Regions from separate parts of the Fictibacillus halophilus genome, predicted to be linked through region 2. Evidence: riboswitches for the same ligand, from Rfam matches in the RefSeq annotation. Region 2 holds a riboswitch; each other region holds the start of a gene.
What was found. Region 2 has a riboswitch for cyclic di-GMP ahead of I5J82_RS15325 (anti-repressor SinI family protein). Riboswitches for the same ligand answer to the same signal wherever they lie in the genome.
Positions count from the first base shown of each region.

Region 1: another riboswitch for cyclic di-GMP. It lies ahead of I5J82_RS14155 (glycoside hydrolase family 191 protein); the one in region 2 lies ahead of I5J82_RS15325 (anti-repressor SinI family protein).
Region 3: another riboswitch for cyclic di-GMP. It lies ahead of I5J82_RS14230 (IPT/TIG domain-containing protein); the one in region 2 lies ahead of I5J82_RS15325 (anti-repressor SinI family protein).

Region 1 is NZ_JAEACF010000001.1:2,719,744-2,729,811, forward strand. Features, by position in the region: gene I5J82_RS20680 (helix-turn-helix domain-containing protein) at 43-378, shown strand; partial or broken gene tnpA (IS200/IS605 family transposase) at 441-671, opposite strand; gene I5J82_RS14155 (glycoside hydrolase family 191 protein) at 925-1,764, opposite strand; cyclic di-GMP riboswitch class I at 1,800-1,890, opposite strand; gene pelG (exopolysaccharide Pel transporter PelG) at 1,951-3,402, opposite strand; gene pelF (GT4 family glycosyltransferase PelF) at 3,390-4,817, opposite strand; gene I5J82_RS14170 (DUF2194 domain-containing protein) at 4,819-6,657, opposite strand; gene I5J82_RS14175 (tetratricopeptide repeat protein) at 6,664-7,548, opposite strand; gene I5J82_RS14180 (hypothetical protein) at 7,550-8,767, opposite strand; gene I5J82_RS14185 (hypothetical protein) at 8,755-8,901, opposite strand; gene galE (UDP-glucose 4-epimerase GalE) at 9,160-10,068, shown strand, end outside.
Region 2 is NZ_JAEACF010000001.1:3,000,701-3,010,768, forward strand. Features, by position in the region: gene I5J82_RS15305 (hypothetical protein) at 1-1,107, opposite strand, end outside; gene I5J82_RS15310 (dihydrodipicolinate synthase family protein) at 1,169-2,233, opposite strand; gene I5J82_RS15315 (NAD-dependent epimerase/dehydratase family protein) at 2,234-3,250, opposite strand; gene I5J82_RS15320 (NAD(P)H-dependent flavin oxidoreductase) at 3,451-4,425, opposite strand; cyclic di-GMP riboswitch class I at 4,633-4,716, shown strand; gene I5J82_RS15325 (anti-repressor SinI family protein) at 4,745-4,903, shown strand; gene I5J82_RS15330 (helix-turn-helix domain-containing protein) at 4,980-5,303, shown strand; gene I5J82_RS15335 (STAS domain-containing protein) at 5,480-6,523, shown strand; gene I5J82_RS15340 (hypothetical protein) at 6,759-7,013, shown strand; gene I5J82_RS15345 (C40 family peptidase) at 7,055-7,708, opposite strand; gene I5J82_RS15350 (ABC transporter ATP-binding protein) at 8,050-8,763, opposite strand; gene I5J82_RS15355 (ABC transporter permease) at 8,760-9,923, opposite strand; gene I5J82_RS15360 (ABC transporter permease) at 9,893-10,068, opposite strand, start outside.
Region 3 is NZ_JAEACF010000001.1:2,736,817-2,746,884, reverse strand. Features, by position in the region: gene I5J82_RS14275 (TIGR03826 family flagellar region protein) at 1-224, shown strand, start outside; gene flgM (flagellar biosynthesis anti-sigma factor FlgM) at 312-578, shown strand; gene I5J82_RS14265 (flagellar protein FlgN) at 588-1,046, shown strand; gene flgK (flagellar hook-associated protein FlgK) at 1,068-2,462, shown strand; gene flgL (flagellar hook-associated protein FlgL) at 2,472-3,350, shown strand; gene I5J82_RS14250 (DUF6470 family protein) at 3,396-3,971, shown strand; gene fliW (flagellar assembly protein FliW) at 3,983-4,423, shown strand; gene csrA (carbon storage regulator CsrA) at 4,417-4,662, shown strand; gene hag (flagellin Hag) at 4,784-5,644, shown strand; cyclic di-GMP riboswitch class I at 5,744-5,820, shown strand; gene I5J82_RS14230 (IPT/TIG domain-containing protein) at 5,869-9,012, shown strand; gene I5J82_RS14225 (acyltransferase family protein) at 9,374-10,068, opposite strand, start outside.

The DNA of each region.
Region 1 (10,068 bases), 280 kb from region 2:
TAAATCTAAATGCACTTCTATGCATAGCATTAAAATAACTTTATGAGAAGCTTTAAGTGCTATACCAATCTTTCTCCTCATCAATATGTGATACGAACGAGGATTGCGCGAAGTAAAGAACTACTTACCAACACCAACCGCTCTCTTTGGGACATCAGTTATGAAGTGGGATTCAACAACCTGAGTCAGTTTCACCGAAACTTTGTAACTGTGGTAGGCTGTACGCTGTTGCTTCGGAAGGGTTCGCCCGGCACTACTTCTACCGGCCCGATCTCAAAGACCTCCTGGTTACCTCCTCTGTTTTTCTTTACCTCTTTATCTATTAATGGATCAATGTATTCCATCATACTTATTTGTTCTGCGACTACATCATCTTGAATTTGATTACGAATGTATTCTTCTATCACTTTTTTGTTTCTTCCCACTGTATCTACATAAAAACCGGTACACCAAAATTTTCGGTTCCCGTATCGATACTTCAGGTTAGCGTGCCGATCAAATATCATTAAACTACTTTTTCCTTTTAAGTAGCCTACAAACGCAGATACACTTAGTTTGGGGTATGCTCACTAACATATGTACATGATCTCGACATGCTGTAGCTTCAATGATTTCTACACCTTTTCTTTCACACAGTGTCCGTAAAATTTCTCCTATGTCTTGTATATCACCTGTCTTCTATACTTTGGTGCGAATACGATATGATACTTACATTCTTGTATGCTAAACTATTGATGTCTTTAGACAATGAAAACTCCTCCGATGCTGGAATATTGGTTGGCGAACCAAATTTATTTTAGCGCCCGGAAGAGTTTTTTAAATGCCACGCTGTAAGCTTTTTGGAACCCTAGGCCTAGCCTAGGGTTTTCGATTTTATAACAAGAACAGGAAGCAAGGGGAACCGTCCCCTTGCTTCCTGTTCAATTAAAATACATCATAAGACTTCTTATCATGGTAATGCAAAAAGTTAAATTTCTTCGCATAATTTTTACTTTTATGTTCTGTTTTCGTAGAAACCGTCAAGACTTGAGTTTTACCCAATTGTTGAATTTTTTTAAGCTTCTCAATCTGAACTTGAGCCCACTCATCTTTTGAAACTTCACTATAATCAAAACCTTCCCACATGAAACCATCCATGTATTTATGCGTATGCTGAATGGTCTCCATCCCCCAGTTTTGTACCATTAAGAGATTCGGGAAATTTTGATGGCTTTTATCTAAGAAAGCAAGAAGTCCATCTAGTTGGTTTTTATATATGACTGCGTTTTGTTCCAAATGTTCGTTGTCAATGTTTCCAACGGTATCAAAAAAAACGCCGTCCATTCCTTTAGAAGAAACTTGTCTTTCCATTTCATCTATGAGAACTTGGTGATAGTGATTACTTGCAATATCCATCAGATAAGAATCCCATTGCTCATAATGAACTTTAGCACCATTTCTTTTAAAATAGTCATGCTCAGCTAGAAGCTCAGACCTTAGTTCGTTCCACGTTGGTGTTTCCATAACGCTAATATAACCAAGAACGATCGTACCGTTTTCTTGCAGATATTGAACTTGCTCTTTACTGTATAACTGTGGTTCAATCACAACTAAATCATATTCTTTTAACTTCTTTAGTATACGATCTGTTGGTGCCGAGTAATAAATTTTGTAATTTTTAACCTGTTGCAAAGTACTTTGTCCCTCTTGAGCAAAACTGTGTTTAGGAGATAATGATAAAAATCCCAAAGTAAAAATTGCCATGATTAATAACCACTTTTTCATAAAAATTCCCCCGATTTATACGAGGGATGGGTTGGTTTCGCGGACTGGCAATCTTTATCCTATTTTTAGAATCGAAGACCCATATCTTTGCGTCCTTGGCTTTCACCAAGTTTGCCCATCACCACAGTATTAAATTAATTATTTCCATCTTATAGGTTTTGAATTCAGAAAACAATAGCTATCCGTCTAATTTTTAGAAAAATTAGAAATAATTTTTTCTAAAGAATTCTGATAGTGTTTTGGATCTCTTTTTGTAAAGATATAAAAATCAGCTTCTGCTACATATGATATTAGTCGAAGTCCTCCGTATGTAAAAGAACACGCAGCTCCCACAGCTACTCCTACTCCGTACCAATCAAACCCGAGCGGCAGCAACATAAGAGTAAGTATAGAGGTTACGATAAAGAATATGAAAGTTGTTACATACGCTCCTCTTCGGTCATCAAAATATAGATGCAGAAGGGAAAGTGTTAATACAAGACTGATTGAAAAGACCGCTACTAATGTAATCGGCATTAAATCAAAGAAGTCCGCTTTCCATTCGAACCACGTAACAAACCTCGGCAGTAATAGAAGGACAAGCAGTGTAAATAACCCTTGCGTTCTGATAAGGCGAATCACTTCTTCTTTTAGTACTCTGATCATTATTTTCTTACTCTCTTGTATTTGAGCTAAATTGCCGCCTTCATTTATAAATCCATAAAACGTCCAATATTTTTTATAGAACCTTGTTTCAATCGAGATTACAAATGTCATCATCGTAGGGATGATGGTTAAAAACGACCAAAAAAGAGCTGTGTCATAATCAGGGTGATAACGGAAAGTCTCTTGAACAATCACAGATCCTTCACCAAACCAAATTATCCAGTTACTTACCCAAAGTCCCAAACTATAAAAGATACCTGTGAAAAGTAAGTCAGGGTATTTGTAGGTATATTTGATAAATCCCCATTGGTTACCTATAGGTCGGTCTGGAAAGCTGGTTAGTAGATGATAAAGAAGCCAAAGAAGTGTTACGAGCATCCCCAATGTAAAAACAAATAGCATAACAGCCGCTCCTTTAATAACGGGAAGAGAACGGACAAACTCTCCGATGGGTAACACCCAAAAGCCAACGATTGTTAAGGATCCTCCGAAGAAAAAGGCATACACAATATTCATATATTCTTTTGTTGCCGTGCTGTATAAAAACAGTACCCAAATGAGGTTCATGATCAGAAACAATATTAAGACAATCCAGTCGTACCAAAATGGTATAGGGCTTAGCATAGCAAAGGGTAGCCATAACAATAGTGCTAAACCACATGTCACTTTTGCCAACCCTATACTTGTTGAAGCCACATCTTCAATTTTTCCCGAATAGAACAGATCTGCTATATACCTCGTAACTAAGAGTTGAAGGGAAAAATAGATCACTTGTGAAAAAATAAACGTGTAGGAGATGGACACGACAAACAATTCTCTTGTACGACGATCTATATCGTAATGCTGCATCCCCCATTGCAAAAGAGTGAGGATCACAATGGTGATCAACCAAGGTCCTGAAGTTAATAGGATAGTAAATCCATATGCCTTTGCTCTACTTGAAAAGTAATCTTCTTGAAACATCTTATGAAGTTGAAAGCCTATTCCTGCCATTGTTTTTCGTGACCTACTTCCTTATAAAGAGAACGATATCTCTCAATGACTTCACTGAGCTGATATCGATGCTTGACTCGATTGAAACCGTTTCTGCCATGAAGTTCGATTAGTGATGGTTCTTCTACATACTTTTCTATACTTTCTGCCACTTTTCTAGGATTTACCGGAGGAACAATGAAACCTGCTGGTCCGAATAAATCGATGGCACCACCTGTTATCAGTTCTTCACAATCTCCAACATTTGTACTAACAAATGGAATACCAGCCGCTAAACCTTCTAAAATGGCTAAAGGCTGCCCTTCTGAAATGCTTGTTAACAATAATACATCCATTTCCATTAACTTCGATTGCACATTGACTTTACCTGTAAATGTAATACATTGCTTTAAACCTAGTTCGTTTAATAAGTTTTCGCATTCGCTAACATATTCTTTATCCTCATCTAAGGGGCCAAATATATGTAAGTGAAAAGGAATATTCCGTTTTCGTAACATATCGGCGGCGTAAATCATGGTTATGATATCTTTTATCGGGACTACTCTTACAATGGCCCCTAACTGCATCGGATTTTCATCCGAAAAATGCTTCCTTTTTAATGAGTAATCAGATAGAGTCACCCCGTTTGCAATAACGAGCTGCTTAGATTTCGGTGCTCCCAAACGCTCTTGAATCTTTGCATTCTTATGGAAAAGCGTAATTAACTGTTCGGCACGATGGTACGCGAGTTGACTTAGAAAATAAAAAAATTGAATCCATCTGCTTTTATAAATCATAGGTATCCAATCTGACTTTAAAATTTCCTCTTCTCGTTCTCGAGAGTAGATCCCATGTTCAGTAACAAGTAGAGGAATTTCTTGTTTTGCTGAAAGATAAGCTCCCAAAACTCCCGCATACCCAGTAGATGCTGTATGCAAAAGGTCATATTCCTCAAATTCGCTTTGAAGAAGATGAAGAATTGGCTCATATTTATTGCGAATCATCCAGAAATAATCAATAAAAGAACTTTGTAGTTTTTCTTCTTTATAACAGGTCTGAACAATTTCCCAGAATTCATGACTTCTAAAAAATCCAGATGGATTGCCCATGATACTTGTATCACCTATGAAACGCATAGCTTTTCCGGAAGTATCTTTGGACATAAAGAAGGAAAGTAGATCTTCTCTGTTTTCATCCGTTAAACGGGGACATATCGGTCGTTGTTCTTCTACTTCCAACTTATAGACTTTAACTGACTTTGCGTTAACAGGAAGTTCGTATCTCCAGTCTTCTTTCGTCGTTCGGGATCCACTTGGCATAATAGAGATAATGGTGAAATCAAACTCAGGCATTTTAGTAATAAGAGTATGTATCCACGAAGAAACCCCTCCACTAACAAAGGGGTAACTACCCTCGGCAACGATTGCTATTTTCACCTTATACCTCACCTCTTTTAATAGGGACTACCGTTTTACCTTTATAAGTTTCAATCGTATATAGTCCTCTAATCCCCTTTATGTTTGCAACGTTGTACCCATCAAAAGCACCGGTTTCCAATGTTTCATTGTCATTGAGTCGGATTAGAAAAACACTCGGTGACACTAAATTTTCACCATAAAGAAGAATATGGTTCTCTCGGTAGTTCACCTTCATTTTAGATTGGCTATAACCCGTGTATAACTGCTTTGCTTCTTGTGCTGTTACCCCTTTTAAAAAAGGATAGGTTTCATAAATCTTCTTCAGATGACGATCCAGTTCAACATTTAAGTATGGCCATTTGTACCCTTTATTTCGATAGGAATCCAACAAATCGTCTGGGTGAATAAAGTGTGATAGGATTCCAGCATTAGCTAGCGCGTCTGCATATGAAAATTGCTCATACCTATCAGGAACATATCCACTGGATACACGAGGTAGATGAAAATAACCTGAGTTGTTCTCATCGTAACCAAATTCTTGAATGTAGGAACCTTGTTCAGTACCGCCTAGATATAAAGAAGAGATTGTATCAATAGAAGGTGCACTTCTCTTCAATGCTTTAAGTCCAGTTGTATTAATAACATTTGAAGGAGGTACATAGGTTCTAAGCGTATAATTAGGAAATAAGTGCTCATGCATCTTCGTGACTTGTGATGTTGCGTTCTCCATCTGTTCCTGATCTTTCCAAGGGATGTATTCAAACTCTTCATCAATTGGTTCGCTCTCAGTCACGAGAGATTGATGATTATATCCATGCAGACTTAACTCATCTCCATTTTGTATTGCATCTCGGCCGTAAAATAAGAATTTTGCTTGGTTTTGTTTAATTAACTGTTCGGTGTTCATCGTCTGATCAGCTCGATACGTCCCGATGAAAGCATGTGTATATTTTAAATCGTATTTTCTCTGTAAATCCTTCATATCCGGCCACCAGATGTTCTTATAAAAAGAACTCACACTCCGATCAAAGATAGGAGAAATATTTTCATGATCACCGTCAGGAAATGGAGAAGGGAAATCGTCAATAAAAAAGACACTCATTTCAAGTCTGCCAGAAACAAACCTTGGAGGCAGTAGTGACAATGATTGTAACAACAAACCTCTCGATCCCTTTCCTTGAAGCATTGTACCATTCCAATACGCTACTTTACCTTTTCCGTAGGAATGGTACCAAAGTATAGGTGTTCCTTGGCTTTCCACATAAACTTCACTGTCTTTCTGTAGGGTAAGATCAAGAGAATTATTCGGGATCTTACCTTCTTTATCTTCAATATTAGGATATATAGGAGCAAATGACTTAGTAAACGTAATCCCGTTCAAATCATCTTTATGATACCCGTTAACCTGTTCAATCCCCATTACATCATTTAAGCCAGGATGAAAAAAACGTAGTCCTACGAATAGCCTTCCCCCATCATTAACAAAATTCCGAATATTATTTTCTTCTGCTATTGCTATTTTTTCGTCTAGAATAACAACGATCGTATAGGGAGAAACCGTGACTTGTTCTAAAGAATCAATGTAGGTGTAAGACAATTTAGCAAGTTCGAGTGATTTTTCGAGGTGGAGTTTGGAGGGATTGTTCTTAAATGATTCGTCGTTACCTAACACGAGAATGTTAAGATGATCGCCTTTACCAGCCGCCGATGCAGTAGGAAGAAATTCTTGTTTCTTCGTCTTTATCTCTTGTTGCGAAAAAAGCCAGTGAACCTCTCCGATTCTGGAAACTTGTACAACGATTATACATAGTACGGTGATCAGCATAACTGACCAAACAACTTTATTGGTATCTTTCATCTTTTTTCATCCCTTTATTAGATCTACTACTGACTGTAGCCTCACTGGAATTTTTGCTGAGTAGTGGTTCTCGATTTTTGTTAAAACGGTATTCAATTTAATCTTTTCATGAGTGACATAATAATTGTTGAGCAGAATGAAGTAGCATTCAGTCGAATTTGGAAAGTCAGAGATAACCTTTTCAGACAAGGAAACAGCCTGATTTTTTTTACTGTTTTCCCAGTAGTACAGTGCTAATTGTTCATAAAACAAAGTCTCTCTTGGATAATGCTTAATAGCCTCTCTTAAGAGGTTTTCATAGACGTCCTTTTTTTCTTTCAGCAACGTATCAGAAACAATATCACTCGTAAGGTATTCTTTATACACATACAAAATATTTTTGTAACCTTGTAAACTGCTAGTCTCACTGAGCATCTTATGAATGATTGTTTCATATCGTTTATTTAACAGATTTAGTGCAGTAGCTGCATAATGAGCAGTTTCTCTATTTTGTTGCACGACCGCTGCTTTTAAATAGCGTCCTTGTTCAGGTATTTTGTTCTCCATTAACCGGACGACTAAGTCTTTTCCGATATCATCAACCGTTTGCACTCCAGCAAAAAAGGGAATAGATTCTCTTCTTTTTAACGAGAGTAGCCCGATTTCGTTAAAATTGTTTACATAAAAACGTTCATGATGAATATACCGTTTTTCTTTCCCCTTTCGATCTGAGAGCTTTATGACCAACCAAACTCCTAATGCTCCTAGTATAGGAATGACGAAACTAATAGCCAACAGCCAAAAATACTCTATGTTCCTTTCTGTGTGGTCACTCCTTTTTTGAAGCAACTTATTTATGATTAAAACAAGAAGACTGTTTATCACATAAAGGATAAAAAAATAGTTCATCATATCAGTTCAGAACCCCCAACACCACTTCTTTTAATCTGTCCTCAATGACCTTTACATTTTCTTTAGACGTTCCGGGCAATAGAATAATTAAATGGCTTGATCTGGGATTATAGGAGATTAAGTCAACTTCTCTTAAATACTTTCTTAGTATTGTTTCTAAACGCTGCAGAACAGGAAGGTTTAATGGATCAGTTTTAAAGTAGACATAACAATAGGGAACATGAAATTCCACTAATCTCGCTTTCTCAATTTTAATTCGTTCTTTAAAAGAGGAAGGTTTAAACACTTTCGTATGTTGATAGTATTGCTGTTGTTCTTGTTTTTCAGACTTATGCCAAGTCTTTGTTAATTGTTCCGATATGATTTCTATCAACATATGTAACATAGAAAGACCTTCATTGCTTAACCGAGCAAGGTCTAGCTCCTGTATAACAATAATCTGTCTAATTTGATTATTGATTTTTATTGGAGCTGCTAACAAGGGTGCATTCTCTTCATCTGTTATACGCCGAACCGTAATGCTTTCGTCTTGAATCAATCGTTCATAGAACATTGGTGCTGAATCAATAAATATCGTTTGAGGTAAAAGTTTCCCCGATCCCTTTCTCACCTTTATACGCAAAGCTCTTAAACTCTGATCGACATGGTAGATTCCGAGCGTCTTTGCACCGTAATAAGTCTCAAGCGTTTTAGCCACCTCATTAATGAACATCTCAATATGATCTTGATCTAGTGCTTGCAGCATCTTATAAACGTTAATCATTGTCATTTCTGAAGCAAGAATTTTTTTCTCTAAAACATCGTTTGTTTCGTTCACTGTGTATAAGGTCGTAACAGCTTGTTCAAGCTGCACTTGAAGCTCTTCTCTCTCCGACTCCTTATCCTCATACCTCTCTCTGTATCTAGTAGAGTAAATGCCACTAATATAAGCGGTTAATAGATAGATGATGGCAGAGATAGAGAAATTCCCAAAGAAGATAAAAGAGTAAACATCTTCGTTACTGCTCCAAACATTCATGATATGTAAAGTTAATATAACCCCTGTTATGACCAACCCGTAAAGAATCCCATACCTTATACCAATTAAGAGCACGATAATCACATAGGGACTTCCAGATAACTCAGCAAACGAAAAAACATAAAATTCTATGATGAAAAGGATGATGGATATAACGAATAGTTCCGACCACTTTATCCATTTTTTATTTATTTTATACATATTCTGCTACTCCTAAAGGCAAAGGGACGGTTCTCTCTCTTTTTAGGAATCGCCATCTTCATCATTTTTTCTAATACAATCCATATAGATAGGATGTTACTTACTTGCACGAATAATCGTATGTCACGTTTCATTACTACTCCTCATTTATCTTTTACTTTTATATCGTATGTATATAGTCAAAGTTAATAGTTTTCCTTAAGTAGGATAACACGTTTATGGGATTTAGTACCAATAAAAATGGTCGTAGTTGTTATTATATTAGGAAAAAGGGATGATGAACCGCCCTAAATATTCCCTATATATGCTAAAATAGATAAATAATTGATATTTCGAATGCTAGAACATTGGGATACGAAAACAGATTTTAAAGATACATGAGGAGGAACGAAATGGCTATTTTAGTCACAGGTGGTGCGGGTTTTATTGGCAGTCATACAGTTGTTCAATTAATTCAGTCAGGCCTTGATGTAATCATCATTGATAATTTTATAAACAGTGACCCAGAAGTATTGAACTCTTTACATAGCATTACCGGGGTATCCATCAAGTTTTATAACATAGATTTGTTAGATAAAGAAAAGGTTCAGAATGTCTTTTGTGAGAACAACATCGATGCCGTTATTCATTTTGCAGGACTTAAGGCGGTAGGGGAATCGATTTTAAAACCTCTTCAGTATTATCATAACAATATTACGAGCACCTTAATTTTATGTGAAGTGATGAAGTTTCATGGTGTAAAGAAAATCGTATTTAGTTCATCCGCTACGGTCTACGGAACAGGCCAAAATAAACCATTGATGGAAGATACGCCACTAGGTGCAACAAATCCTTATGGCCGGACGAAATTAATGCTAGAACAAGTTTTAAAAGATCTACACGAATCTGATCATGAGTGGAGTGTAGCTCTTCTTCGTTATTTTAATCCCGTCGGTGCTCATCCAAGCGGGTTGATCGGTGAGAAACCAAGTGATCACCCAAACAATTTAGTGCCTTACCTCACACAGGTTGCGGCAAGAAAACTTAGTAAACTTCGCATTTTCGGTAACGACTATGATACAAGTGACGGTACAGGTGTAAGAGATTATATTCATGTGGAAGACTTGGCAAGCGGCCATCTAAAAGCACTAGATAAAGTGCTGACGAATAATGGTGTGCATACTTATAACTTGGGAACGGGCAAAGGATTTAGCGTAATGGACGTCATACGAACATTTGAAAAAGTAACAGGTGTATACATTCCGTATGAAGTAATCGATCGTCGTCCTGGAGATGTTGCAGTCAGTTATGCAGATACAACA
Region 2 (10,068 bases):
CGTTATTTCAGAAACGCTCGCAAAATCATGTGCCGTGAAATGCTTTGCTTCCTTTCTAGAAAGAAACGCTTTTAGCCGATCCATATGAACAGCTGTCATCCCAACTTCTTTCGCTTCTTTAATTGCTTCTGAATTGGTGACGATGGTGTGATATGTCGCTGGTGCACCAAAGGCGATCGGCCCAAAAACCGACTGATCCTCTCTAACCACATAACATGCACTCTCCTTGAATGCTAATGCATGCTCCAACGCTATCTTCGAATATATTCCAGCTTGTTTGTTTGAAGCATGAAAGCCAATCCCCATGTGAATAGCAGCGTCCTCATTACCTGAGATTAAAGGTAAAAATTTATAACCTTGTGTCACTCGTTCAAATATTCCTCTTTTAGACGTGAGAATATAATCGCTCGAGGTAACCTCTATCAAATGACCTTCTACTAATGAAGAGAAAGCTTCTATTAACTTCGGGTTCCCTTTTGTTATCTTAATATAGCCGACAACTGCCTGATGTTCTTTTTTTCGACGTGATTCTGTCGAAAGTAGACTACGCTCAAGAGCAACAATCATATCTTGATCGGTTGGATAAATAAGATCTTTTTGTAAACATTCAATACTATGGTAGACGTTATTCCTTGCTGTAAGCACGAGTGGCTCTTCAGCTTCTTTAATATTTGAGTAGTGTTGCTTTAGTACCTCATTGTGATTTAAAGAGACAGAAACAATTTTCACAGCTCCTGAAAACCCTATTTCTTTAAAAAGTCTTTTTACGGACAGCTCACTTAATGAATCTATAGAAACTAAATCAACTGTACGTAAAATCCTTTTGTTCATATATAGAGTTCGATAAAGACTTGAAACGGATGGATGTAAGAAATGAAGCGGTATATGTTTAGGTAGAGAGTTTATTTCTAAAAATGAATCATAGTCGAAAAACAATCCTGCTTCTAACTCGTCTCTTGCAGCTACCCAGATTTTCTTAATATTGCCTGAATGACATTTAAAATAATAAGGATGAAAAGAGGGGAATTGCTTAAGCATGTATTTTATCTGCTCAAGCATGTATGAATCGCCAAACAGTCCAATTGGTATCTTTGTATTGTTATTCATAGCAAACTCTCCAATTTCATACATGATATTGGTAGAGTTCGTTCCTTTTCCAAGAAACCCTTTAATGATTTACATGCGACTTCCAAGATTTAATGTTTTGTGAAACAAATACATCATCGTTCAGGTGTGGATACATGTTATAGATACGATCAATCTCCTCTTTTTGGCCTGAGGATAAGTTTTCATCGGGATTCAAACACCAAATTCCGTTTAACAACCCTTGCCTTCTTAGCACTTCATGAATACCCGCTATACAGCCTTTAAATCCATTATTCGCATCAAAGAACGCTGCGTTGCAATCGGTTATTTCTATTCCTTTTGTAAGCAGTTCTGATGTACTGATCTTCCTTTCTTTAATCTGGTGAAGAAGCTCAACAGCTCGATGCGTCCATACTGCCCAGTGTCCTAAAAGTCCACCAACAATCTCTTTTTCACGAAATTCATTCCCTATTTTGAAGCGATATGATGTGAGAAGGTCACCTACGATATTGTCGTCATTACCGGTATAAAGAGCAATCTCATCATACCGAGATGACTCACAGACCGCACGAACAACATCTAATGTTTGATAACGATTGAACGGTGCTAGCTTAATCGCCATTACGTTTGGTATTTCGCAAAACGACTTCCAAAACTCATAACTTAATATCCTTCCACCTACTGACGGCTGCAAATAAAACCCGAACACTGGAATGATTGATGAAATTTCTTTTGTCCGTTCCAAAAGCTGTTCTTCTGTGTAGTTTTGTAACCCTCCCATACTGAGGAGTCCAAGGTGGTAGCCGTGTTTCAAGGCGATATGAGCTTCTTTTATCGCCTGACTTGTTTCACCGCATATTCCTGCAATTTTTATAAAACTGTCAAGTTGCTGGTTGTTATCGATTTCTTCAGCAGCTAATGACAGTACTTTTTCGTATAAATTATATTGAGGCATACGGATTTCAAATTGTGTAGTGTGCACTCCTACCGCTACACCACCAGCACCACTCGCTAAGTAATATCGGGTGAGGAGACGCTGATTTTCTTCATCTAGTGAACGGTTCTCCTTTAGAGCTAGTGGATGAGCAGGAATGACAACACCTTGATTTAAGCGTTCTTTTATCATTAAAGGTAATGAGATGGTCATTTAAAACGCTCCCTCTCTTTCTTGAAATTTAGATGGTTTGTTATGTGTCACTCCTCCTTGCTTAACCCAGTCTGCCGTCCATTCAATCATTTCGGCTAGCGTTACCGATGGATAACCATACATTTTAAATGCTTGAGCGGCATTGCTAAGTAAGGATCGATCTGATTCTTCATTCATAAAAACGGGAACCTTGTTAAAGTACTTTCCAAACTCTTCAGCAGCATAGCGGACAGAAAGGGTTTCTGGTCCTGTTACGTTTAGTATTTTGGCAGGTGACGTACAATAGTTTAGCGAGCGAATTGCCCAGTCATTGGCATCTCCTTGCCAAATGACGTTGGCATTCCCCATACTTAAATTTATTGGTTTTTGTTGATTTACTGATTCAGCTATATCCATCAATACACCATATCTAAGGTCAATCGCGTAATTTAATCTAAAAATGAGGGTTGGTGTGTGATTGGTTTTGGAGAAGTGTTCAAAGATTCGTTCTCTTCCCAAACAAGACTGCGCATACTCTCCGATAGGATTCGTTAAGGATGTTTCTGTAGACCCCCCTCTATTGACTGATGTAAGTGGGTAAACGTTACCTGTTGAGAAGGCAACAATATTTGAGTCGCTGAACATTTCAGCTACTTTCCCAGGAAGGTATGCATTCATCGCCCAAGTGAAACTTTCATTATTAGAAGTGCCAAACTTATTGCCTGCCATATAAATCACATTCTGTAGTTTAGGAAGTTTGTTAAGGTCCGATTCGTTTAACAAGTCAGCGGCAATGGTTTCTATTCCATCGTTTTCTAGCTCATTTTGCAGATTTCCGTTTGAAAAACGAGAAACGCCTATTACCTTCTTAGAGATACCCGCTTGATTTATGGCACGCTTAGCAAGCTTTGCCAAGCTCGGTCCCATCTTCCCCCCGACACCAAGTATCAAAATATCTCCATCCATCTTTGTGATCTCTTCTACTAGCTGTTGGGACGGACTCGAAAGTCGGTCTTCAAGCTCCTGAATGTTTTTCATATAAACCCTCCTGTTTTCATGAGTTGTGTTTAGGTTACTCCGGCTCGCAGTGTCTAAAATAGGACCAAAATTGGGGTCTGACCCCACACAAATACAAATCCCTTACTTTTGTCCACCTGAGTAGCACAATATAAAAATCCCCCAAATACGCGTTTAAAAACAGCGGATTTGGGGGATTTGGTTCTAAAGGACTAATGTTTTTAAGGAATAATGCTCATAGCTTCCTTTGTATTCATTGCTTTTTTATATTCAGCTTTAAGGTCATCTACTACTTCCTGAATCGTAGCTATTTTCTTTACACTTCCAACACCTTGTCCTGCTGACCAGATATCTTTCCATGCTTTCGCTTTGGATTCAGAGAACGAGAGATCAACGGCATCTTTTTTCATCAAGTTTTCTACATCAAATCCCGCTTTTTGTAGGGATGGAAGCAGGTAGTTTCCTTTTATTCCACTAATCGCGTCTGTATAAACAAGATCCTCAAGAGTCGATTCAATCAACATCTGCCGGTAATCTTCGCTCGCCGAAGATTCTTGAGTCGCAATAAAGCGCGTTCCCATGTATACGAGATCTGCTCCAAGGATCTTGGCAGCCAGTATTTCTTCACCTGTTGAAATCGCCCCAGCTAGAATCGTCATTCCATCCCAGAATTCTTTTACTGCTTTTAAGAAAGCAAATGGATTTAACGTACCACCATGGCCACCTGCCCCACTGCATACGAGTATTAATCCATCGATGCCTGTCTTAGCAGCCTTACGAGCGTGATCAAGCGAGATAACGTCAGAGAATACGAGACCACCGTACCCGTGAACGATTTTAGCCACATCGCTTGGATTACCTAGAGATGTAATCACCACTGGCGGCTCATATTTTTTTATTAGCTCTACATCTTCTTCAAAACGTTTATTCGTACGGTGAACAATTAAGTTAACACCCCATGGAGCTATCTTTGAAGAAGGATCTTCTTCCCTAGCTTTACTTAGCTCTTCAGAGATATGTTTCATCCAATTCTCTAATAGATCGGAGGTGCGTGCATTCAGTAATGGGAACGTTCCAATAATTCCGTTCTTGCAGCTTTCCAAGACCATATCAGGACTTGATACTAAAAACATGGGTGCATTTATGACGGGTAGACTGAGTTGATTCGACAAACTTAATGGCAAATTGCTGTTCAAGTACGATCATCCTCTCAACTAATTAAGTGTACTAATTAAAAAATCACCACCTTAACATGTTCGCTAAGCCTTGAAACAATCCTTTTTTCTCATTTTGATGAGCATTAGGTAAAAATAAATATTACATTTATGTTACTGTCATTTTCTGACAACATTTTTTGAACAGCTTGTATATAATCAATTTGAGTTAGGTCATTTGTCTCATCCTTCAGACAAGGGCAAACATTTTCGAAAGATATGGGCGCAAAGCCACGGGTCTAAGGCAACTGCTAGGATCGCCGGGCTACCTGAACATCACGCTTATCTGGAGGGAAATCTAATGGAGAAAAAGACAACGTTAGATCGCGAGTGGATTCTTTTAATGAAGGAAGCTAAGGAAAACGGCATTACAAAGGAAGAAATTATGGATTTTTTAAAAAATCCCCAATTCATGACAATTGATGGATCTTTTTCACCAGAAAAGCTTGTCATCAAGTAAGAACTAGTACTTATTTACTTCCCTAAATATTGAAGATATAATTAAATTATTATGACTTCTAAAATGGGGAATGCAAATGGTAATTGGGGAAAATTTAAAAAAGTACCGCACAGAAAAAGGCTTCTCCATGACTTCCTTAGCTGAAAAGGCTGGAGTAGCTAAATCTTACATAAGCGCATTAGAGCGAAATATTCAGCAAAACCCTTCCATTCAACTTCTCGAAAAGATCGCGGAGGTCCTTGATATTTCTGTCGATCATCTGATCAAAGAGGAAGTAAATAACGAAGAACTTGACCAAGAATGGGCCAATCTTGTAAAAGAAGCCATGGGTTCTGGTGTAAGCAAAGAGCAGTTTAAAGAGTTTCTCGAATTTAACAAATGGAAAAACAAACAAAACTAACCACCTGATGAAATCAGGTGGTTTTTACGTTGTTGTTTTTATGGGTTGTCTTCGTCGGATGTACATAATGGAGTTTTTGTATTTGTGTGGGGTCAGACCCCACACGAATGTTTAGTGAGTATTAAATTAGGGTACGGGAAAAGGGTGTCTACTATTTTTGCTATGGAGGATTATAAATGAAGCAGTCGCCAAACGAACTAATGGATTCTCAAAAAAGTGTAGATGTGAATGGTTCTTCTTTTCATTGGGACACAGCAAAAGGTATTTTTCAATTTGAAGGCGAAGATGTGATGTTGTTTTGGATTGATTCAGCATTTAAGGTGTTTCTTGAATCCATTGAAGAGATTACAGGAGAAGGAACAGCAGACCTCGTTTTTGAAACAGCTGGGTATCGGACAGGGTTAATCGTTAGTGATTTTTACATAAGAACGATCAAAGATATTGAGATATCCGCTGAATCATTGCCTAACATTTATGCATCAGCTGGTTGGGGTAAAACATACATAGAGCTTGATGTAGAGAAAAAAGAAGCAATCATTACGATTACAAACAGCTGGGAAACAAAAATCAAAAAAGCGCAGAACAGCGAACGCATGGGACGCTTCTTACCTGGTCATTGGGCTGGTGTTTTCACCGGACTCTTTCAAACCAACATGTGGTTCGAGGTGCTTGAGAACGAGTCTGAACCTAACACGTTAGTATTAAAAATCACAGAATCACAAATAACTCCAAAAGATAATATACGCGATCTCGTTCAACGGGAAGAACAGCATGAGATTATGAAGCTAGAAGCGATGGTGGAAGATCGAACAAGAGAGTTAACCGATCTAATCAGAGAGATTTCCTCTCCCATTATTCCGGTTACCGATCATATCGTGGTTATCCCTTTGATCGGTAAATACAATGAGCTCCGTTCAAACGATATGCTCGAGCATACACTTACTTCACTTCCTCAACACCGTGCTAAATTTGTTATCTTGGATCTAACCGGTATTAAGTCTATCGACACTGAAATGGTAGGTATGCTGAACAAGCTTGTTTCTTCAGCACGATTGTTCGGGATGGAAACGTTGTTGGTCGGAATCTCACCTGAATTAAGTATGGAAATAACAAAACACCAATATTCTCTCGGAGAAAGTACATATTTCAGAAACCTAAAGCACGCCATCCACTTTGCTTTTGCAAAAGAAGGAATGCTCATACAAGAACCTACGAAGTAAAAAAATCCACGCTGCGGTTGCAGCGTGGATTTTTTGTTTTGTCTCAGAGGTATCTTGTTGTTCTCCCATGTATTTCTGAGAAGAACAAATTGAAGGGATTTGTATTTGTATGGGGTCAGACCCCATTTTCTTAAAATCTCAACGTTCGTCTAAGCAACTTGTCTGCCTCAACATATGATATACAGAAACCGAAGCCAATTGGAAGTCGGTATCAATTTGTGAGGTGAAACAATTAATGTGTAACAAGTGTGGAAACTACGACCACTGCAAACATGAAAAGCACGAGAAGCATGAAAAAGTTGAGAAGTGTTACAAGAAAGTAGAATGGGTTTGTGAAGAATCTTCTTCTTCATCCTCTTCATCTTCTTCGTCCTCTTCTTCATCATCTTCATCTTCTAGCTACGAAGTGTTGAAGTGCAAGAAGTACAAAAAAGCTAAGAAAAAGCAACATCATCGCTGTTGCGATCCTTGGGCAAGAATCTTGTTCTAGGATACGAAAAAAGGAGTCCAACTAGGACTCCTTTTTCTTTATTATAGACGCTTTGTCCCTAAGTAACGCGGTTTCCAATAGGTGTTGTTCATGTCTGAAATGGTCACTCCTGTTGAAGACCCGGCGTGGATGAACTTCCCGTTTCCAATATAGATACCCATGTGTGAGGCACCAGAATCAGTCGTTGAAAAGAACACAAGGTCCCCTACACCTTGACCAGATACTCGATATCCTGTTTGGTTCCACATTTCTTTCACGGTGCGTGGCAGTACGATATTGTGAGAGTTTTTAAAAACATAGTTGATGTACCCTGAACAGTCAAACCCAGCGGTAGTTGTTCCACCCCACTTGTACGGCGTTCCTTGAAAACGTTTGGCATAGTCTACTAGATACGTGTTATTAACATTATAGACTCCTAGTTTGTTAAAAGTACTGCGGCCAGCAATTCCGTCTGCCGTTAAACCTTTTGCACGCTGAAAGCTCATTACCGCACTCTTTGTATATGATCCAAAGTATGTCGTTGTTGAACCGCTATATGTAAAATAACCTTTATCTCGCAATATTGTTTGAAGTGTTTTCACATCTGAGTGTGTCATTGTTGGACGTAGTGTTTGATCTCCAATATTTGCAAACGCCTGTAGTGGCGATAATAATAAACTTGCACCTAAAACTGATGTAACTATCCATTTTTTCATTATTTATCCCAAACTCCTTTGATTTTCCAAGTAATCTATTATTATCCTACAATAAATAATAGGACTTGTGTTTTACGCTTCCGTTACGGAAAATAGGAATTTGGTCTTCTTGTAAAATCGTGTCGATTTTAGTATTGTGATAAAATAATTATCTGAAATAAACAATTTTGACATTTAATAGCCAAAATCCCCAACCCCTTCTCGCTGTAAAATCATATTTCTCAACAAGTGTTCATTCACAATTCATCCTCCTTGTGAATGTTTTCACATAAATTCTACCACTTTGATTCTAACAATGGAATATTCAGAATAAAAAAAGAAGCCTGCCCTCTTAGCAGACCTCACCCAACAATCTCTCCAAGCGTTTCCGCAAAGTTTTCAGATTGTGCAACCGAACCGAACTGTCTCACTTTTTGCTTTGACCCGTAAAATAATAGCTCTCCTTCTTTTAGAATTAAAAATGATGTACATAGTGTTTCTAACTCTTGCGCGTCATGACTAGAATACAGGATCGTCTTTCCTTCTCTCCCCAGCTGCCGCAAATCGTTCACGATCTCTTGCTTTGCAGATATATCAATACCTACTGTCGGTTCATCCAAAATCAGAAGATCCGGGTCATGAAGCATCGCGATCAAGATGTTCAGCTTTCTCTGGTTACCACCCGACAGATGCTTTACTTTTTTATCAAGGTGCTCAGCAAGTCGCCATTCCTCGCAGCGCTGCATCCATCTTTCTTCTGATGACCCTTTCGCTAACTTGGCAAAAAATCGTAAGTTTTCGCGCGTTGTCAGTTCATGATACACAGCAATTTCTTGCGGTACATAACCGATTTTCTGTCGAATCTTCTTTTGTTCTTTCCTCACATCAAGCCCATCGATCTGAACCGACCCGCCAGATCCTTTCATAAGTGTCGCAAGGATCTTCAGTAGCGTTGATTTACCTGCACCGTTCGGGCCAACAACGCCGACGGTTTCTCCTTTTTCAATAAAGAAGTTCATTTCTTTAAGTACTTCTTTTCTACCAAACTTCTTTTTCAAATTTTCTGCTGCAATCAAGCGCTGTCACCTGCCTTTATGGTTGTAAGTACGAATAAAATGATGCTTAGACCAACAAATATAAAAGGGATCATAAGTGTTTCTTGGTTAAACGATGATACGATCCAATATTGCGGCGTCCATTCTGCAGCGCGTTGTAAAATGCTTGAAAGCTCATCGCTCGGAAAAAAAGTTCCGCTCAAAAGCGATGTGCATAAAACGACGAAGAGTGTGATCGCTTGCCATGTGCGGTTGCTGTGTACGAAATAAGCAAACAGAAGCGATAGTGCGTTTAGAAATAAGACGTAGCCGATCAAACCAAAAATCGTTGCCACGTTCAACGTTAACTCATTTCTCCACCAGCCATAACTGAATAACAAAACAAGCAATGTTAGCTGCAAAAGTAACACGCCTAGTGCATTTCCGAACCAGTAAGCTGAGAATCGACCTGCTGCATAGGGTACTCTCGACCGCATACCCGAATCACGGTCTTTAATCGGCCAGCTGTTATATAAAAAACTAACTAACATGAGAAGTACGAGCATCCCTGGAACATAGATCGAAGCGACACCACCCGAATCTTCTACTGACGATTCTCTCGTTACCCCAACTTTATAGTCAATGGTCATAAGAGGTTTCGGCTCCCAATGTTTGTCGCTATAGGCCCAAGCATCTTTCCAGACCGTTGCTTGCTCCTTGGCATCGAGTTTCTCACTTTTTCCGTAAGTTTTTAACACCGTGTTCGCTCCGTACGAATTACTCGATAACCGCTTCACTTCACTTGCAAAAATCTCACGGACTAATCCATGAGAAATCGAACCAGAAGTAAGCCACATCGTAACAAGCCCATCTTCATCATTTTTCTGTATGCTTTCCATAAACCCTGCAGGTAAAAAGAAACCGATGGCGGCTTTTTGCGTCTCGACCTGATTTCGCGCCTCATCCTCGTTACGAACACTTACAGCGACCGCTGGATTTTTACTCACTCTATCTATAACCGTTTTTGAGTATTCGGTTTCATCTTCGTCTACAATCACAACAGGAATCTTGGTCGCTTCACTTGTTTTTTCCACGGACATGTCTAAAAAAATCAGCACGAGAACCGGAACGATGAGTCCCAGCCAGCTCCACGGACTTTGAAGTAATAATTTTATACGTGTAATGGCAATTGTCCAGACCATGGCAACCTCTTCTTTATCGTGATAAGTAGCAAGCTTACTACCCAAATGGTAATTGAAAAACTAAGCAAGACGAAAACAGACATCCAAGTTTCGTTTCCCACAAATAGCGTATTTACCAGTCCGCTGTGTGCGTGATGCAAGATGT
Region 3 (10,068 bases), 260 kb from region 2:
TGGTTTCAGAGAATAAAATTATCTATTTCATTCACCAAGGAAGAATTCGTGTAAAAGGATATCCGAATTTTACTTATCCCTGTGATGGTTGTCAAAATCCAATTAAGGATGGAAGACTTTGTGCACCTTGCAAAAATAAATTAAAGTCAGAACTATCCATTGAGGACTTCATTAGTAGAAAACAAGAAGAAACATTACCTTATTACCATACAGATGACAATTAACCTATTTTATTTTCATACTTTAAAGATTTTTTTATAATTGTCGATATACTTTATATGAATAACAGTCTCCTAAAGAGGTGAGTAAATATGCGTATAAATCATTATAATTCAATTCAAAGCTATCCTTATAAAAAGCAGACAAGTGATTTGCAGCAAGAAAAGTCACAGCTGTTGTATAAGAAAGATGAAATACAAATATCTGATGAGGCTAAGAAGCTATTGTCCTCATCTAAGTTTGAACAAGACCGTGCTGAGAAAGTAAGCGAATTAAAAAGTCGAATTAAGAATGGAACCTATCAAATAGACTCATCTAAAACCGCTCAAACCATTCTTAATTTCTGGCGTGAATTTTAGGTGGTTGATATGGATTTTTCTAAATTAGTATCGCTGTTAGAACGATTACTAAGATGTCATGAAGAACTTTTGACACTGGGTGAACGAAAAACGGGTGTCTTGAAATTGGGAGATATGCAAAAACTTAATAATCTTTTAAAAGAAGAAGATTTTCAGATAAAAAAGTTGCAAACTATTGAAATGGAGAGATTAACAAAATTTGCGGATGTAAAGTTAGGAGTTGTAGTTTCAAAAGCAATTGGTGAAGAAAAGTTAGTACTAGAGAATATTCAATCCAAACTTATCAAAGCTTATGAAGCTCTTAAGAGCCGCAATTCCTTGAACCAAGAGCTGCTTATACATTCACTTCAATATGTGAATATGTCGTTAAGTTTGATTCAGCCGGTAAATGAACCAGCAACATATTCAAATTCTAGAGCAAATCCGTATAATACAAATTCAGCTACATTATTTGATTCTAAAGCTTAAAGCCGTTAGGAGGGAATTAATATGCGCTCAACTTTTCATGGGCTTGAAACAGCAAGACGTGGATTAGCCACCCAACAGACTGCTCTTCAAACAACAGGACATAATATTGCAAACGCCAATACAGTAGGTTACTCTCGGCAAAGAGTTAATTTTACTCAAACTGAACCATATCCAGCTCCTTCAATGAACCGACCACAAATTCCTGGTCAGCTTGGAACAGGTGTTGAAGCTTCATCTATTCAGAGGGTAAGAGAGGGCTATTTAGATCTTCAATACAGAGGAGAAAATTCAAAACTGGGAGATTGGGAGTCTAGAAATCAGGGATTAGGAAGATTAGAGGATTTACTAAATGAGCCTTCAGAATATGGACTTTCTAAAACACTTGATCGTTTTTGGCAGTCCCTGCAAGATCTAGCGAATAGTCCTGAAAACAATGGTGCGCGTTCCTCTGTTAGACAGAGAGGATTAGAAGTATCTAACACCTTTAATTATCTGACAGATTCAATTAAAAAGTTCCATACAGACACGGAAGCTGAAGAAAAAGCTGCAATAGATACTATAAATTATCTTGCTAGTCAAATCAATAAACTTAATGAAGAAATCGGAAATGTTGAACCTCATGGTTATCTTCCTAATGATTTATATGATCAAAGAGATGTACTAATTGATCAGTTATCTAAATTGACAGAGGTTCAGATAACAGTGGAAAAAAGCCAAGGTAATTCACTGGCTATGGCTGAAGGGAAATATACAATTGAGCTTGCTGGAGTAAATGGCTCAAAACATAAACTTGTAGACGGCGTTGATAAAACATTTAATAATCCGATTGATAATACTTTCCAAAGCAACAGTGGAAAACTTAGAGGGCTTTCAGAAGCGAAAGTTACTTATACTGACATGCTTACTGATATTCAAAAAATTTCATCTGACTTTGTTACATCGTTTAATGCATTGCATACGCAAGGTAAAGGTTTAAAAGATAGTAGCAACACTGTTCCTTCAGGAATTGAATTCTTTAAGATTGATGCAAATGGAAGAATGGACGTTACCGATAGTATCAAAGATTCAATTGATGGTTTAAATAACATCGCTGCTTCAAACGACGGATTCCCTGGGGATGGCACTTGGGCAATGTCTCTTTCAACTTCTTTAAGCAAGCCTAAGAGCGAATATGAGAAGATAATAGCATCTTTAGGTGTACGTGCACAAGAAGCAAATCGAATGGTCTATAATACAGATGTGCTTCTACAATCTGTAGAGAAAAATCGTCAATCGATTAGTGGTGTGTCTTTGGATGAAGAAATGACAAACATGATTCAATTCCAACATGCTTATAATGCTTCTGCGCGAACAATTACGGCTGTCGATGAAATGCTAGATCGTATTATAAATAACATGGGTATCGTAGGGAGGTAGGTTAGCTGTATGAGAGTGACACAAAGTATTCTAAGTGGAAACATGTTAAAGAATATCCACCAAAACTATCAAAGGTTAGGTAAAGTTCAAGAACAGCTTTCAACAGGAAAAAAAATCACCAGACCTTCGGATGATCCTGTTATCGCTGTTAAAGGGATGAACTACAGAACAAACCTCACTGAAGTTGAACAATACGAGAGAAATTTAGGAGAAGTTTACAATTGGCTCGAAAATTCTGAAGATGCTTTAGAAAAATCAAGCGATGTCCTTCAAAGAGTCCGTGAACTCGTAGTACAAGCGAGCAATGATACATACGACGAAAAGCAACGCAATTCAATAGCACAAGAAGTATCCCAGTTAAAAGAACAACTATTAAGTATTGCTAATACAAAAGTGGGTGGCAAGTATATTTTTAATGGTACAAACACACAGGAAGAAAGGATTACAAACGGTGTAATCGATTCCTCTAAAACCGGAAAAGCTGTTATGCTTGAAATTTCAAAAGGTATAAACATACAAGCGAATGTTGATCCAGACAAAGTGTTTAATGATGATTTAATTAATACATTAACTTTATTAGTTACTGATTTGCAAGATCCAAATTCAAATAATCAATCTTTTCAAGACGATTTAACTAAGTTAGATCAAACCCTAGATACATTTAATGATGAACGTTCTGAATTAGGTGCTAAATACAATCGTATCGAACTAGTAGAGTATAGATTATCAGAACAAGTTGTCAACACTAAGAAAATGATTTCCGATAATGAAGATATTGATTATGAGAAGGCTATATTGGATTTGAAAATTCAAGAAAGCATTCACCGTGCTGCTCTAGATACGGGAGCTAGAATTATACAGCCAAGTTTAGTGGACTTTCTACGTTAAATAAAAGCTATCTTAATAGATAGCTTTTTTGTTAGGGGGAAAATGATGGACTTCCCATCTTTAAAATTGGAATCAAGATTTGCAAAATTAGGATTAAATAATCTTAAGGGAGAGCAATCCATTGAGCAGCCTCCGGCGGAAATCACGATTGAACAGCCGCATGCGGAATTGTTGATGGAAACCATTAAAGGTAAACTTTCAATAGACCAATCTAAAGCTTGGGAGGATATGGACCTTAAATCAATATTCAAGAGAATTGAAGAGTTTGCTCAGAACGGCTTTCAAGATAATATGGAAGGGATTGCAAGAACGGCCCAACAAGGTGATCAATTAATGAAGATCGAAAATAAAAATAATATGATTGCTATCCAAGCTGAAAGTAACAGCCGTTCAAAAGAATTTGAATTTAACATTGGGTGGGTTCCGTCACATTTCAGTGTTAATATTGCCTACGAAGCAGCTAAGCTTAATATAGATTGGAAGCAAAACACACCTGTAATTAATGTTAAAGTCAATAGACCTAACATTGAATACTATCCTGGAAAAGTTGAAGGGGAAATGCTTCAATATCCAGAATTAAGAATTGAAGTTGTCGGCTTATATGTTAATGCTCAAAAATAGAGGTGGAAATAGTGAAGATAACAACAAAATATATCGGTGAGTTTGAAATTAATAAAGAACAGATTATTTATTTTAATAATGGTTTACCTGGGTTCACAGAAGAAAAAAAGTTTGTTCTTCTACCGTTAAGTGATGATGGAGTATTTTTGTTTTTACAATCTATAACGAACCACTCATTGGCTTTTATAACTACTAATCCGTTTCTATTGGATAAGGAATATGAATTTGAACTTAACGTTGACGATCAAGAAATGTTAAATATTAAAGATAGTAAAGATGTTTTTGTTCAAGTAATCGTTACGCTGAAAGAAACTTTAGAAGAATCTACTGCAAATCTAAAGGCTCCATTAATTATTAATGGAAAATTAGGTAAGCAAGTTATTCTTCATGGAAACTATGATCAGAAACATAAATTCTTTCATTCAGAATTTAGGAGTGAGGAATCATGCTAGTACTTACGAGAAGAAATGATGAATCTATTATAATAGGTAATGATATAGAAATAACAGTTATTGGTATTGAGGGAGATCGAGTCAGAATAGGTATTAAAGCACCATCCAATATTGATATTCATCGAAAGGAAGTCTACCTTTCTATACAAAATGAAAATCAAGAAGCGAACAATTCCATCAATCTACTAAACGAAAAAGAATTAACAAAAAAATTATCAAAAATGATTAAACAAAATTGAAAACAAGTCGATAAATTTTATGAAGGATATGAAGTATAAGGGCGATCGACTTTATACCTCATCTCCAAATTCTTAACCTAATGCAAGGATGCAGAAGGTAACATTCAAGGAGGAACTTATAATGAGAATCAACCACAATATCGCAGCTTTAAACACGCACCGCCAATTATCTTTTAACAACACGAATACTCAAAAATCTTTGGAGAAATTATCTTCAGGTCTACGTATTAACCGCGCTGGTGACGATGCAGCTGGACTTGCTATCTCTGAAAAAATGCGTGGGCAAATTCGTGGTCTTGATCAAGCTCAACGCAACGCTCAAGACGGGATTTCTTTAATTCAAACAGCTGAAGGAGCTCTTAATGAAACACATTCTATCCTTCAACGTATGCGTGAACTTTCTGTTCAAGCAGCTAACGATACAAACGACAATACTGTAGACCGTAAAGCAATTCAATCAGAGTTGGATTCATTAATTGATGAAGTACAACGTATTTCTGATGATACTCAATTTAACGGAAAAAACTTGTTAGATGGAAGTGCAGCTACATTAAAATTCCATGTTGGAGCTAATGCGACACAAAGTATCTCATTTGATATGACTGCAATTGCTTCGGATACTGGATCTTTAAAAATTGATACACTAAAAACAGGCCTAGCAGATGCCTTGGATCCAACTGCAACCGATGCTGTTAACCAAGCTAAAGCGGATGCTAACATCACATTGATTCAAACTGCAATCGATGATGTTTCTACTTTCCGCTCAGGATTAGGAGCTGTTCAAAATCGCTTAGAGCATACAATTAATAACCTAGGAACTGCTTCAGAGAACTTAACTGCTTCTGAATCTCGTATCCGTGATGTTGACATGGCTAAAGAAATGATGGAATTCACGAAGAACAACATCCTTTCTCAAGCTGCACAATCTATGCTAGCTCAAGCTAACCAACAACCACAAGGTGTTCTTCAACTTCTTCGTTAATAACAACATAGACTGACTGTTTAACTAAAAAGTGATCATCAAATTAGGTGATCACTTTTTTTGGGATTTAAATAGTTCTTTTGTAATAGGCTATACAACCTAATAAATTGGCAAACCTTTAGTGATAAAGGGACGCAAAGCCATGGGTCTATTTTAAAGATCGCCAGGTTGCATTTCAAAACAATAGTAGCCAATTGCTATTGTTTTATTTTGGAGGAAAGTATATGGAAAAATTTTTAAAATATTTACTTGCGATCTTATTAGTTCTTACTTCTGTATTACCTGTATTTGATTCTGTGAAAGCAAGTACCAATTATGTAACAGCAAACAGAACATTGGAGAAATCAATTTTAACCACGAATGAAGAGATGGAAGTAACGTTAAATATCCAAGGGACGCCTCCTTTAAATGTCGTAAAACCAAATGATGTTGTACTTGTTATTGATAAATCTGGAAGTATGACAGCAGATAATAGAATTAGTGCTGCTAAAGATGCGGCTAGAGGGTTTATTGATTTAATGGACTTAAAACAACATAAAGTAGGTATAGTGGATTTTAGTGATTCTGCTCAAAAGTACAATCTTAACACTGATGCTGCTTCAACAAAATCCTATATAAATACTATACAAGCTGGTGGAAGTACAAATACTGGGGGAGCTATTACAGAAGCAATTAACATGCTCTCCAGTCATCGTCAAGAAGCTCAACCAGTAATAGTTTTATTAACTGATGGAGCCGCAAATAGCTACGAATATGCAAAACAGCAAGCGCAAGCTGCTAAGGATGCAGGTATAGTGTTCTACACGATTGCATTGTTAGGAGCAAATGATAATCCAGACCAAAGTGGTCCTAACTCTTTACTAAAAGAGATGGCAACAACTTCTCATCATCATCATTTTGTTCTAGGTTCAGCTGGCCTAGCTGATATATATGCTAACATAGTTAAGGAAATTGGAATGGCCAGTGCTTATGATGTAGAAGTAAAAGAAACTGTTTCACCCAATTTTGAAATCGTTCCTGGATCTTATGATAATAATATTCCAAAGCCAACAGTAGTAGGTAATGTACTTACGTGGAATTTTTTAGAATTAAAAAATGACCCATTAACATTTAAATATAAAATCAGACCTAAAAAAGACGCAAAAATAGGTACCATTCCAGTTACAGAACCATTGTCCATAAAATACAAGGATTATACTGGGGCAAACAGAACATACAGTGTATTGGGGAGCTCGGTAACACTTAAACATCCTGCACCTCTTATTACTTCCGTAACAGAAAGTAAAGGGAGTATTGACGGGGGGAATAAAGTCTCAATTAAAGGAGATTTCTTCCGTACTGGTTTAACGGTAAAGTTTAATACTAATCTTGCAAGTGATGTACAGGTTATCAGCCAAAATGAAATAACTGCAACAGCTCCAAGTGGGCTTCAGGGAGCTGCTACTATTTATGTGAGAAATGATGATGGGCAAACCGCTACAAGTCCTTATCATTATTTTGCAAAACCGGTAATATCAAGTATTTCACCTGCAAGCGGACCCTTTCTTGGAGGAAATACTATTATCATAAAAGGTAACTACTTTTTAAACGGGATTAAAATTAAGATTGGTGAACAGTTTGCAACGGTTGACTATAGAAATCCTACAGAAATAAGAGCAGTAGTCCCAGCTGGAATACAAGAAGGGTCAGTAGATGTTTATTTGGAAAACCCAGATGCAACAAATGTAATTGCAGTTAATGGTTATAAGTATGATCCACCCATTAAAGACGAACTCAATATAATTAACGTATCACCAAACCAAGGACTTACAAAAGGTGGAGAATTAGTTTATATAGACGGAAAGAAATTCAAACAAGGTTTAGAAGTCTTTTTTGGAGATAAGAAAGCAAATATTTCAACATATTATTCTGATACAAGAATAAGAGTAGTTGCCCCTGAAAATATTGAGGGTATAGTTCCTATTACAATTAAGAATCCTGATGGAGAATCAGCGGTAATAGCAGATGCTTATACATACAATAAGCCACCATTGTTACCTTCTCCACAGCTTACATCTGTAACGCCTAATTCCGGTTTAGTTACTGGGGGGGATTTAATCATACTAGAAGGAAATAACTTCACTAAAGATATGAAAATTTCCTTTGGATCTTCTGAGACCGAGGTTGATTACTTCTATTCAATTAACAAAGTAAGAGTAAAAGTTCCTGCCACTGTCATACCTGGAACTGTAGATGTTTCTGTTACCTTGCCTGACAATCAAACTGTTACTTTATCAGGTGCCTATACGTATAAAGAACTACCCCCTCCACCCGCACCAGAGGTTACAAATATCAGTCCTAATTCTGGGAAATTATCAGGAGGGGAATTAGTCTATATTGACGGAAAAAACTTTGTCGATGGAGTAAAAGTTTATTTTGGTGAAAATGAAGCAAAAATGAGTGTCTTCTATGGTAGCCAAAGAATAAGGGTTATTGCGCCAGCTAACATAAACAGTGGGAATGTAGAGATTAGAATTGTTAATCCAGATAATCAAGAAGCTAGATTAGCAAATGCTTATACTTATTTAGCACCACCACCACCACCGGCTCCTGAGCTAAAGGCAGTTTCACCAAATAGTGGATTAACCAGCGGTGGAGAATTGGTCTATATTGATGGAGTAAATATAGACAGCAAAGCAACTTTTATGTTTGGCTCTAAAATTGTACCTATTCAAACTTATTATAGTACGAGCAGAGTGAGGGTAACAGCACCTAAATCTGATGGATTCATTGGTTCTGTAGATATAACAGTTACTAACTCAGATGGCCAAACATTTACTTTGCCTCAAAGTTATACGTATAAAGCTGTAGTTCCTAAGATAACAAATGTAACCCCGAATAACGGACAGCTTACAGGCGGAGAATTAGTATATATTGATGGAGAAAATTTCGATTCAAGTCTTACTGTAACAGTAGGAGGAAAAGTCATTACGGATATTACTTATTATTCAAATGCTAGGCTTAGAATAAAAATCCCTGCTGGCGACACTCCAGGGCAAGTTCCAATTATTGTAACGAATCCTGATGGTCAAATAGCAACTTCTACCTATACGTATAATGCTCCACCAGCGAAATCCGCTCCAATCATGACGAAGCTTAGTGCTACTTCAGGGTCAATAAGCGGAGGAAACTTGGTGTATATAGATGGCTCTGGTTTTGAGTTAGGTTTGAAAATTGATGTAGGTGGAATTATAATAGATCCAAATGTATTCTATAATTCCACTAGAATTAGAATTAAGATGCCAGCTTCTTCTGTAGGAATAAAAAATGTTCAAATCATAAATCCTGATGGGCAGGTATCTAATATACTAAATTACGAATACAAATAACTAAAACTTCTAAAAATGACAATGACCTCAGATTTATTCAGGGGTCATTTTTTACTTAAGGATTACTTGTTGGTATATAAGCATTATTTGAGGCTCTTTGAGTGAATGATTAAACATCCAAATGGATGGAATTTATTCCGGAAATGATATGCTCAATCGCATGGTCTTACTCTGTAAAAACACTTTGTAAAGTCCTTCTGATGGATTTTAGAACAATTTTGGATTTAAACCGCGATTTATCAAGTGATATTTCACAAAGTAAATTCACAGCCCCAAACGGAAAAAAATCCAGTTACGGGTGGAGAAGAAAAAGAAGAATAAACAAGAGCCAACTACCTTTCATGGTCGTTGGCTCTTGTTGTTATTCTATATGTTTAATTAAGAAATTTGCATACTCTCTCGCACCAGTGAGCGTTAAATGCACACCATCGCTACCAATATACTCTGGGTGAGATTCACTCTTCGTAAACCAATCCACTACTTCAACATTCTTGTACTCTTGAGCAACATCAGTAATCGTCTCATTCACTTCCCGCTGCCAAGGCTTTGGAACACGTGCAGTAATCATATAAATATCTCGATCACCAATTAACTCAATCAAGTTATGCATTCTCTTTTCAGATAGAGGCCCGTTCGCTCCAAGCTCGATCACAACAATCTCACCTAAACTGCCAGAGCTTTTCTTCTGCTGAACGAGATCTTCTGCTTCTCTAAACTGACGTCCGATTTTTGCATCCACATCAGCATTAGGAAATACTTCCTCTATATGAGGTGTTACATCAATCATAACAGAGTCGCCGATGACAGAGAGTGAGCGTGTATCTTGAACAGGTTGTTTCTCTTCATCTTCTTTATCATTAGATGTTGGTTCTTCAGATGGTTTTTCTTTAGGCTCTTCGGCCGGTTTTTCGTCCTTATCAGCACCATCAGACTTCGGTTCTGGTCTCACCGTATTCTCTGGCGGTGGCTCTTCATTTCCAACTTTGTCTTGTATAGCAGAGATAACTTTACCTTTACTTAACGCTACTGAAGTTGTGGTGAAGCCGATTGCAGATA